DNA from 3 places in the Pantoea sp. X-Soil-TKNS-1211 genome. Region 1 is predicted to be linked to each of the others. Evidence: predicted binding sites of a transcription regulator. Region 1 holds the regulator's gene; each other region holds the start of a gene.
The links. Region 1 encodes sigma-54, which starts transcription at its own class of promoters, with help from an activator protein. Its sites were predicted from a motif close to GTTGGCACANNTTTCGCTNT; they were not measured.
Positions count from the first base shown of each region.

Region 1 (3,392 bases):
GTTGATTGAAAAGGTCAAATCCTCCTATGAAATCCAAAATGAAAAACAACAGCCTTAAATTACTGCTGGTCAGCGCCCTGTTAGCCACCAGCCTGCCCGCTCTGGCATTAACCGGGGACTCGGACAAACCCGTCAATATCGATTCAGAGAATCAGTCGCTGGATCTGCAAGGCAACGTCGCTACCTTCACTGGCAACGTGATCGTTACGCAGGGATCGATCAAGATCACCGCTGACAAAGTGGTCGTCACCCGTCCGGGCGGCGACAGCAAAAAAACCATTGTTGATGCCTGGGGCAACCCAGCGACCTTTTATCAGATGCAGGACAACGGTAAGCCGGTGCAAGGCCATGCCGCCAAACTTCACTACGAACTGGCGAATGACTTTGTTGAGCTGACCGGTAACGCCTACATTGAACAGCTGGACAGCAACATCAAAGGCGATCGCATCACCTATCTGGTGAAAGAACAGAAAATGCAGGCCTACAGTCAGGGCCAGAGCAAACGTGTGACCACCGTGCTGGTGCCGTCGCAGTTGCAGGACAAAAACGGTTCCTCCCAGAGCCAAAAAAAGAGTAACTAATTTCTATGGCCACACTGATCGCTGAAAACCTGGCGAAAGCCTACAAAGGCCGCCGCGTGGTAGAAGACGTTAGCCTGCAAGTTAAATCCGGCGAAATCGTCGGTTTGCTTGGCCCCAACGGGGCCGGTAAAACGACCACCTTCTACATGGTGGTCGGTATCGTGCCACGCGATGCCGGTCGTATTGTGATTGATGATGAAGACATCAGCATTCTGCCGCTGCATGCACGTGCACGTCGCGGCATCGGCTATCTGCCGCAGGAAGCGTCAATTTTCCGTCGCCTTAGCGTTTACGACAACCTGATGGCGGTGTTGCAGATCCGTGACGATCTCACCGAAGAACAACGCCAGGATCGTGCCAACGAACTCATGGAAGAGTTCCACATTGAACACCTGCGTGACAGCATGGGTCAGGCACTTTCCGGCGGTGAACGCCGTCGTGTCGAGATTGCCCGCGCGCTGGCCGCCAATCCTAAATTCATCCTGCTGGATGAGCCTTTTGCCGGAGTTGACCCCATTTCCGTTATTGATATCAAGAAGATCATTGAACATTTGCGCGATAGCGGGTTGGGTGTGCTGATTACCGACCACAACGTACGCGAAACCCTTGCCGTCTGTGAACGCGCTTACATCGTCAGTCAGGGGCATTTGATTGCCCACGGCACTCCCGATGAAATACTTGCAGATGAGCAGGTTAAGCGTGTTTATTTGGGCGAAGAGTTCAGACTCTGATAAGGTGTCGTAACCTCCGACGTTTGCTTAGGAAACTCAATCCGGATTATGAAGCAAGGTTTGCAACTCAGGCTCAGCCAACAGCTGGCGATGACACCCCAGTTGCAGCAAGCAATCCGCTTGCTGCAACTCTCTACGCTTGAACTCCAGCAGGAATTACAATTGGCGCTGGAAAGCAACCCATTGCTTGAACAATCAGAAGTACACGAGGAAGTAGACGCTCGCGAATATCAGGAAAATGAGGCACTCGATACTCGCGAGGCGCTGGAACAAAAAGAGATGCCGGAAGAGCTGCCGCTCGATGCAACCTGGGATGAAATCTACACCGCCGGAACGCCTTCTGGTACCGGAACAGATTACCAGGATGATGAACTACCGGTTTATCAGGGTGAAACCACCCAGTCGTTGCAGGATTACCTGATGTGGCAGGTTGAGCTGACGCCGTTCACTGATACCGATCGCGCCATTGCAACCTCAATTGTTGATGCTATCGACGACACCGGTTATCTCACGGTGACGATCCAGGATATTTGTGACAGCATCGGTGATGAAGAACTCACGCTGGAAGAAGTAGAAGCGGTTTTAAAACGCGTGCAGCGTTTCGATCCGGTTGGCGTTGGCGCGCGTGACCTGCGTGACTGCCTGCTGGTGCAGCTTTCTCAATATGCCACCGATACGCCAATGCTGGCGGAAGCGCGTTTAATCGTTAGCGAGCATCTTGATCTGTTAGCCAATCACGATTTCCGCAGCCTGATGCGTATGACGCGCCTGAAAGAAGATGTACTGAAAGAGGCGATGGTGCTGATTCAATCGCTTGATCCGCGTCCGGGTCAATCGGTCAACACCAGCGAACCTGAGTACGTCATCCCGGATGTACTGGTGCGAAAAATCGGCACACGTTGGACGGTAGAACTGAATGCCGACAGCGTGCCACGTCTCAAGATTAATCAGCACTATGCTGCAATGGGCGGCGCTGCACGTAATGATAGCGACAGCCAGTTTATCCGCAGCAATTTACAGGAAGCCAAATGGCTGATTAAGAGCCTGGAGAGCCGTAACGACACGCTGCTGAAAGTGACACGCTGTATTGTCGAGCAGCAGCAGGCGTTTTTTGAACAGGGCGAGGAGTTCATGCGTCCCATGGTGCTGGCGGACATCGCTCAGGCTGTGGATATGCATGAATCCACGATTTCCCGTGTGACTACGCAAAAGTATCTACATAGCCCGCGTGGCATCTTTGAACTGAAATATTTTTTCTCCAGTCATGTGAATACCGAAGGTGGCGGCGAAGCCTCATCGACGGCGATTCGTGCGTTGGTGAAAAAATTGATCTCTGCGGAAAATCCCGCAAAACCCTTGAGCGACAGCAAACTGACCTCCATGTTATCTGAACAGGGCATCATGGTGGCCCGCCGTACGGTTGCTAAGTATCGCGAGTCTTTGTCCATCCCGCCCTCGAATCAGCGTAAGCAGCTGGTTTGAATGTATTGAGAAGGAAGACCTATGCAAATAAACCTTACCGGACTGAATGTAGAGATTACCGAACCGCTGCGCGAATTTGTAAATAGTAAATTTGCCAAACTGGAACACTATTTTGATCGGATTAATCAGGTCTATATTGTTCTGAAAGTGGAAAAGGTAACGCAGATTGCTGATGCAACACTGCATGTGAACGGCGGTGAATTGCACGCGACATCGGAAGCGGAAGACATGTACGCGGCCATTGACGGATTGATCGACAAGCTTTCCCGTCAGTTGACCAAACATAAAGACAAACTGAAAAAACACTAACCTTCACGCTTGCAGAGTGCTGACCGGTTCGGCACTTAGAGCACAGAATGGGGCGGGCTAACCGCCCCGTTTTGTCATCTGCGCAAGCGCCAACAGGATAACTGTATTTTTCCCGCTATCGGGGTAAAGTGAGTGATCCTCGCGGCTATGTGAACTCGCAAGTGAAACGATGATGAACAACGATCTGACACTGGAATTGAGCTCGGTCCTCACGCTGGACTGCACCCGCAGCGGCGTACACTGCCAGAGTAAAAAACGTGCGCTGGAAATAATCAGCGAGCTGGCAGCG
Region 1 is NZ_AP035953.1:556,648-560,039, reverse strand. Features, by position in the region: gene lptC (LPS export ABC transporter periplasmic protein LptC) at 1-58, shown strand, start outside; gene lptA (lipopolysaccharide ABC transporter substrate-binding protein LptA) at 27-581, shown strand; gene lptB (LPS export ABC transporter ATP-binding protein) at 587-1,312, shown strand; gene rpoN (RNA polymerase factor sigma-54) at 1,361-2,794, shown strand; gene hpf (ribosome hibernation promoting factor) at 2,816-3,103, shown strand; gene ptsN (PTS IIA-like nitrogen regulatory protein PtsN) at 3,276-3,392, shown strand, end outside.

Region 2 (3,392 bases), 600 kb from region 1:
CCCACGCTGAAACGGTTATTGGCCTACGGTAACCCCTGGCGCAAATCGTTATGGCTGGCGGTGGGCATGTTATGGCTGGCGGCGGCGGCAGAAGTCACCGGGCCGGTGTTGGTCAGTTATTTCATTGATCATCTGGTGGCAAAGCATCAGATGCCGTGGGGCATTGTCGCCGGATTGGTGGTCAGTTTTATTCTGCTGCAACTGCTGGCTGCGGGTTTGCACTATTTTCAGGCGTTACTGTTTAATCGTGCGGCAATTGGCGTAGTGCAACAATTACGTACTGATGTGATGAATGCTGCGCTACGTCAGCCGTTGAGTGCCTTCGATACCCAACCGGTTGGGCAGATTATCTCGCGTGTGACCAATGATACCGAGGTGATCCGCGATCTTTACGTCACGGTAGTGGCAACGGTGTTGCGCAGTGCGGCGCTAATTGGCGCGATGCTGGTGGCAATGTTTGCGCTCGACTGGCGTATGGCGCTGGTGGCGATGGTGATTTTCCCACTGGTGCTGACGGTGATGTTGATTTATCAGCGCTACAGCACACCGATAGCGCGCCGGGTGCGTAGCTACCTCGCCGATATCAATAATGGCTTCAATGAAGTGATTAACGGCATGAGCGTCATTCAGCAGTTCCGCCAGCAGGCACGATTTGGAGAGCGCATGGGTGAGGCCAGCCGCTCGCACTATCTGGCACGCATGGAGACACTGCGACTCGATGGCTTCCTGCTGCGTCCGCTGCTGAGCTTGTTCTCTGCACTGATATTGTGCGGTCTGCTGATGTTGTTCAGTTTCGCCACGCCCGGCGTATTTGAGGTGGGAGTACTTTATGCCTTTATTACCTATCTCGGTCGTCTGAATGAGCCGTTGATTGAACTCACCACCCAGCAATCAATGCTGCAACAGGCGGTGGTGTCGGGTGAGCGTATTTTTGAATTGATGGATGCGGCCCAGCAGGATTACGGCATCGACAATCGGCCGCTGGCCTCCGGGTGTATCTCCCTGCGTGACGTCAGTTTTGCCTACCGCGCCGATCGTGACGTGTTAAGCCAGATCGATCTGGAGGTGCCTGCACGCGGGTTTATTGCGCTGGTCGGCCATACCGGCAGTGGCAAGAGTACGCTGGCGAACCTGCTGATGGGTTATTACCCGGTGACGCGCGGCAGCATTGAGCTGGATGGTCGTCCGCTGCCGCAACTGACGCATCAGGCGTTACGTCAGGGGGTGGCGATGGTGCAGCAGGACCCGGTGGTGCTGGCGGATACCTTGCTCGCCAACGTCCGTCTTGGGCGCGATATCCCGGAACAGGCGGTGTGGCAGGCGCTGGAGACGGTGCAACTTGCTCCACTGGTCCGCGCGATGCCGGACGGTATTCACACTCGGCTGGGCGAGCAGGGCAATAACCTGTCGGTGGGGCAGAAACAGCTGCTGGCGTTGGCGAGGGTGTTGGTGTCGTTGCCGCAGATATTGATCCTTGATGAAGCTACCGCCAATATCGATTCCGGTACTGAGCAGGCGATTCAGCACGCTCTGCGTGCTTTGCGCCAGCACAGCACGCTGGTGGTGATTGCGCATCGCCTCTCTACCATTACTGAAGCGGACCAGATTCTGGTGCTGCATCGTGGTCAGGTCGCCGAACGCGGTACGCACAGCGAATTGCTGGCGCAGCAGGGGCGTTACTGGCAGATGTATCAGTTGCAGCAGGCAGGCGATGAACTCGCGGCGGGCATTCCCTTAACGACTGAAGGGTGACTTGCACCTTTTCTGCGCACCTTTATCGGATTATTCTGTATAAATGCACTTCTTTGAGGCTTGAAGCACCAAAGAAGTGCAAACAATCTACTCTTTTCTTCCTTTCCTGTTTGTATTTGTGTTGCCCATCACAGAACGAAGCGCGCTGCGGTGCGGCTAATCTGCTGACTCTGCGCTTTTTTTATTTATGGCACACCCTTTGCTTATATCCCTGCGTGTCCGGTAAGACTCATTCATTAAATACCTGGAGGGGATCGTATGAAGCTGGTTACCGTGGTAATCAAACCATTTAAGCTGGAGGACGTGCGTGAAGCCTTATCCTCTATTGGCATTCAGGGACTGACAGTTACCGAAGTGAAGGGTTTCGGTCGCCAGAAAGGTCACGCAGAGCTTTATCGCGGTGCCGAGTACAGCGTGAACTTCCTGCCAAAAGTAAAAATTGATATCGCCATTGCTGATGATCAGTTGGACGAAGTCGTCGATGTGATCAGCAAAGCCGCTTATACCGGCAAAATTGGCGACGGCAAAATTTTCGTTGCGGAACTGCAACGCGTTATCCGTATTCGTACTGGCGAGACCGACGAAGCAGCACTGTAACTGGGCCTTGATTGTGATGGGATGGAAAGAAATGAATAAAATGATGACGAAGTTGGGCCTGACCAGCCTGGCGCTGTTACCGTCTCTGGCCATGGCGGCAGCTCCTGCCGTCGCGGACAAAGCCGATAACGCGTTTATGATGATCTGCACCGCACTGGTGCTGTTCATGTCGATTCCGGGTATTGCCCTGTTTTACGGCGGTCTGATCCGCGGTAAAAACGTGTTGTCCATGCTGACTCAGGTAGCGGTGACCTTCTCCCTGGTCTGCGTACTGTGGATGATCTACGGTTACTCGCTGGCCTTCAGTGAAGGCAATGCCTTCTTCGGTAGCTTCCAGTGGGCGATGCTGAAAAACATCGAGCTGAAAGCACTGATGGGCACCTTCTATCAATACATCCACGTTGCGTTCCAGGCTTCCTTCGCCTGTATCACTGTGGGCCTGATTGTCGGTTCTATTGCTGAACGTATTCGTTTCTCTGCTGTGCTGATTTTCGTCGCTGTATGGCTGACGCTGGCGTATCTGCCGATTGCGCACATGGTCTGGGCTGGCGGTCTGCTGGCATCTGATGGCGCGCTGGACTTCGCTGGCGGTACCGTTGTTCACATCAACGCCGCGGTTGCGGGTCTGGTGGGTGCTTACCTGGTGGGTAAACGTGCTGGCTTCGGTAAAGAAGCATTCAAACCACACAACCTGCCAATGGTCTTTACTGGTACGGCGATCCTGTACGTAGGCTGGTTCGGCTTCAACGCGGGTTCTGCTTCTGCTGCTAACGAAATCGCTGCTCTGGCGTTCCTGAACACCGTGATTGCGACTGCGGGTGCGGTACTGTCCTGGACCTTTGGTGAGTGGGCGCTGCGTGGCAAACCGTCTCTGCTGGGTGCGTCTTCAGGCTTCATCGCAGGTCTGGTTGCTATCACCCCGGCGTGTGGTTATGTCGGTGTTGGCGGTGCGCTAATTATCGGTCTGGTCGGTGGTTTGGCTGGTCTGTGGGGTGTGACCACCCTGAAGAAATGGCTGCGTGTTGATGACCCGTGTGATGTGT
Region 2 is NZ_AP035953.1:1,153,277-1,156,668, forward strand. Features, by position in the region: gene AC6I8W_RS05385 (SmdB family multidrug efflux ABC transporter permease/ATP-binding protein) at 1-1,752, shown strand, start outside; gene glnK (P-II family nitrogen regulator) at 2,011-2,349, shown strand; gene amtB (ammonium transporter AmtB) at 2,381-3,392, shown strand, end outside.
Region 2: a site for sigma-54 is predicted at 1,939-1,958, ahead of glnK (P-II family nitrogen regulator). Genes of this name have one in related genera too.

Region 3 (3,392 bases), 2.2 Mb from region 1:
TCGGAGTTCACCAACCCGGCGAACTGCGCTTCCGCTACCCCCAGCAGCAGGCCGCCAAGCATCGCGCCAGGCAGCGAACCGATGCCACCCAATACCGCCGCGGTGAACGCCTTGATGCCGATGACGAAGCCAATATAGAAATCGAAGGTGCCGTAGTTCATAGTGACCAACACCCCGGCCAGTCCGGCCATGGCTGCCCCGATCATAAACACCAGCGAAATCACCCGATCGGTGTTGATGCCAAGAATGGCGGCCATGCGGCGATCCTGCTGCACTGCACGACAAATACGTCCCAGCCGCGTGTACTGAATAATCCAGGTCAGCAGCGCCATGCCACCCAGCGCAGCAATCAGGATAAACACTTTGGTCCAGGTGATTTGCACCACACCGCCATCAATCTCCATGCGCAGCACGCCGCTCATCAGCGTTGGGATACCCTGCTGGTTCGGCCCCTGACTGAGTTGCACGTAGTTCTGCAAAATCAGCGACATACCAATAGCCGAAATCAGCGGGGCGAGACGCGTGGAGTTACGTAACGGACGATAGGCAATACGCTCAATGGTCCAGCCATATACCGCCGTGACCACGATGGTGAAGATCAGGGTGCCGAAAATCAGCAGTGGAAAGGAGTGGATACCGAAGAAGCTAAGCAGTCCCAGCCCGATGGCACAAAGGTAGGCAGAGACCATATACACCTCGCCGTGAGCGAAGTTGATCATGCCGATAATGCCGTACACCATGGTGTAGCCGATAGCAATCAGCCCGTAAACCGCACCCAGCGTCAGGCCGTTCACCAGTTGCTGCAGAAAGAAGGCGTCCATATGCAAGTCCCGTGCTTAAGGGGAGCGCAAACCTCGCGCCCAATCGCAAATGGCCCCGCTGCACGCGGGGCCGCGTGTCAGCTTACAGCTGGTGATATTTGCCTTTATCGTCCCACTGGTAAACCACGTAATCCGAGACTTTCAGGTCGCCTTTGCCATCCCAGGCTTTTTTACCCATCACGGTATCGACGCTATTCGCTTTCAGCCAGTCGCTGGCTTTGGCGTTATCTTTACCCGCCGCTTTATAGGCGGCAGCCAGTGCCTGAACGGAGGCATAGGCATACAGGGTGTAGCCTTCCGGCTCGAAACCACCGGCACGGAACTTAGCAATCACCGCTTTGCCATCCGGGATCTGACGCGGGTCCTGACCAAAGGTCATATAGACGCCTTTGGTATATTGCGGGCCACCGGCAGCCGTCACCATATCTTCCGTTACGATACAGTCACCGGAGAAGAAGGCAGCCGTCACGCCCTGCTCACGCATCTGCCGCACCAGTGGACCGGCTTCCGGGTGGCAACCACCAAAGTAGACCACATCCGGTTTCACCGAAGCGATTTTGGTCACCAGCGCGTTAAAGTCTTTCTCACCACGCGACAAACCTTCATACAACACCTCGTTGACGCCACGTTTTTCCAGCGCCGCTTTGGTGGCATCGGCCAGCCCCTGACCGTAGGTGTCCTTGTCGTGGATCACCGCCACGCGCTTAGCTTTCAGCTTATCGATGATGTAGTTAGCCGCAATCGCCCCTTGTTGGTCGTCACGACCACACATACGGAACATGGTTTTCATGCCGCGTTCGGTGATCTGTGGGTTGGTGGAACCCGGGGTGATCGCCAACACACCGGCGTCGTCATACACTTCTGAGGCGGGCATGGTGGAGGAGGAGCAGAAGTGGCCGACCACCGCCAGCACCTTGTCCTGGTCCACCAGACGGTTGGCTACCGCCACCGCCTGTTTCGGTTCGCAGGCGTCATCGCCCTGTACCAGCACAATTTTCTCACCGTTAATGCCCCCGGCAGCGTTGATATCATCCGCCGCCTGAGTAGCACCTTTCCAATACTGTGCGCCGTAAGTGGCATTAGGGCCGGAAAAGGGTCCAGCTACACCAATCTTAATGTCTGCCTGGGCATAAAACGCCGCACTCAGGCAACCTGCAATCACGACCTTCAATGGTAGTTTTATGAATTTCAAAGACATGCTTTCAATCCTCAACGGGTCAGGAACGGAGCCATACCACGGCCTGGGAGAAATCAATTTCTGAAACTTAACCAATTGCGATGCATGGCCAGCGCGGCCACGGTTAACGATTAAGCAAAAACCTCGCCAAAGGTAAGCATTGGTGACAAGTTTTTGCACTGGCAGCGCGTTAAAGCGGCGGGAACGCCTCTGCTGATCTTAACCATAGTCAGCGTTTGAAGACGCACCAGCACTCTGATGGTGCAGAATGCGGTCGATCACAGATTCTTCATGGTGCTGAGGGGTTTACCCGCTATGCTATAGCCAAATCGGTCCAAATTTCGGAGGGAGAACCTATGAATACACAACGGAACGGCATCAGCAGCCAGCAGGCGCTGGATGAACTGGAACGCCTGTACGACAACGCGGTTGCGGCGTTACGTAGCGCGATTCGTGACTTTACCGAACAGGGACGTCTGCCGGATGAAGCAGCACGTCAGCAGGGATTGTTTGTCTACCCGGAACTGCGGATTACCTGGGCGGGCGATGGCCCACAGCAAAACCGTACCCGTGCCTGGGGCCGTTTCACCCATACCGGTAGCTACAGCACCACCATCACCCGCCCGGCATTGCTGCGTCACTACCTGAGCGAGCAACTTTCGATGATTGAAAGAGAGTACGAGGTGGTGATTGAGGTGGGTCCATCTCAGCAGGAGATCCCTTTCCCTTACGTGATCGATGGCTCCGACCTGTCGCTGGATCGTTCGATGAGCGCCAGCATCGCACGTCATTTTCCCACTACCGAGCTATCGCAGATCGGTGATGAAACCGCTGATGGCCTGTTCAACGCCGACGCGCAGTTCCCGCTGTCGCACTTCGATGCGCTGCGTACTGACTTCTCGCTGGCGCGCCTGCGCCACTACACCGGCACCGCTGTTGAACACTTCCAGCCGTTTGTGCTGTTCACCAACTACACGCGTTATGTTGATGAGTTTGTGCGCTGGGCGATTGAGCAGGTGCAGGATCCCAACACGCCTTACGACAGCCTCGCCTGTGCTGGCGATGTGGTAATCACCAAAGACACCCAGGATCCGGAAGCGATGATGTCGGATCTGGCGTGGAAGAAACACCAGATGCCCGCCTGGCACCTGACTTCACCCAATCGTCGCGGCATCACGCTGGTGAATATTGGCGTCGGACCATCCAACGCCAAAACCATCTGTGATCATCTGGCGGTGGTGCGTCCGCATGCGTGGCTGATGATTGGTCACTGCGGCGGCCTGCGCGAAAGCCAGACCATTGGTGACTATGTACTGGCGCATGCTTACCTGCGTGACGACCATGTGCTGGACAGCGTACTGCCGCCGGATATCCCGATCCCCAGCATTGCCGAA
Region 3 is NZ_AP035953.1:2,717,156-2,720,547, forward strand. Features, by position in the region: gene AC6I8W_RS12995 (ABC transporter permease subunit) at 1-821, opposite strand, end outside; gene AC6I8W_RS13000 (branched-chain amino acid ABC transporter substrate-binding protein) at 904-2,019, opposite strand; gene AC6I8W_RS13005 (AMP nucleosidase) at 2,355-3,392, shown strand, end outside.
Region 3: a site for sigma-54 is predicted at 2,131-2,150, ahead of AC6I8W_RS13000 (branched-chain amino acid ABC transporter substrate-binding protein). Genes of this name have one in related genera too.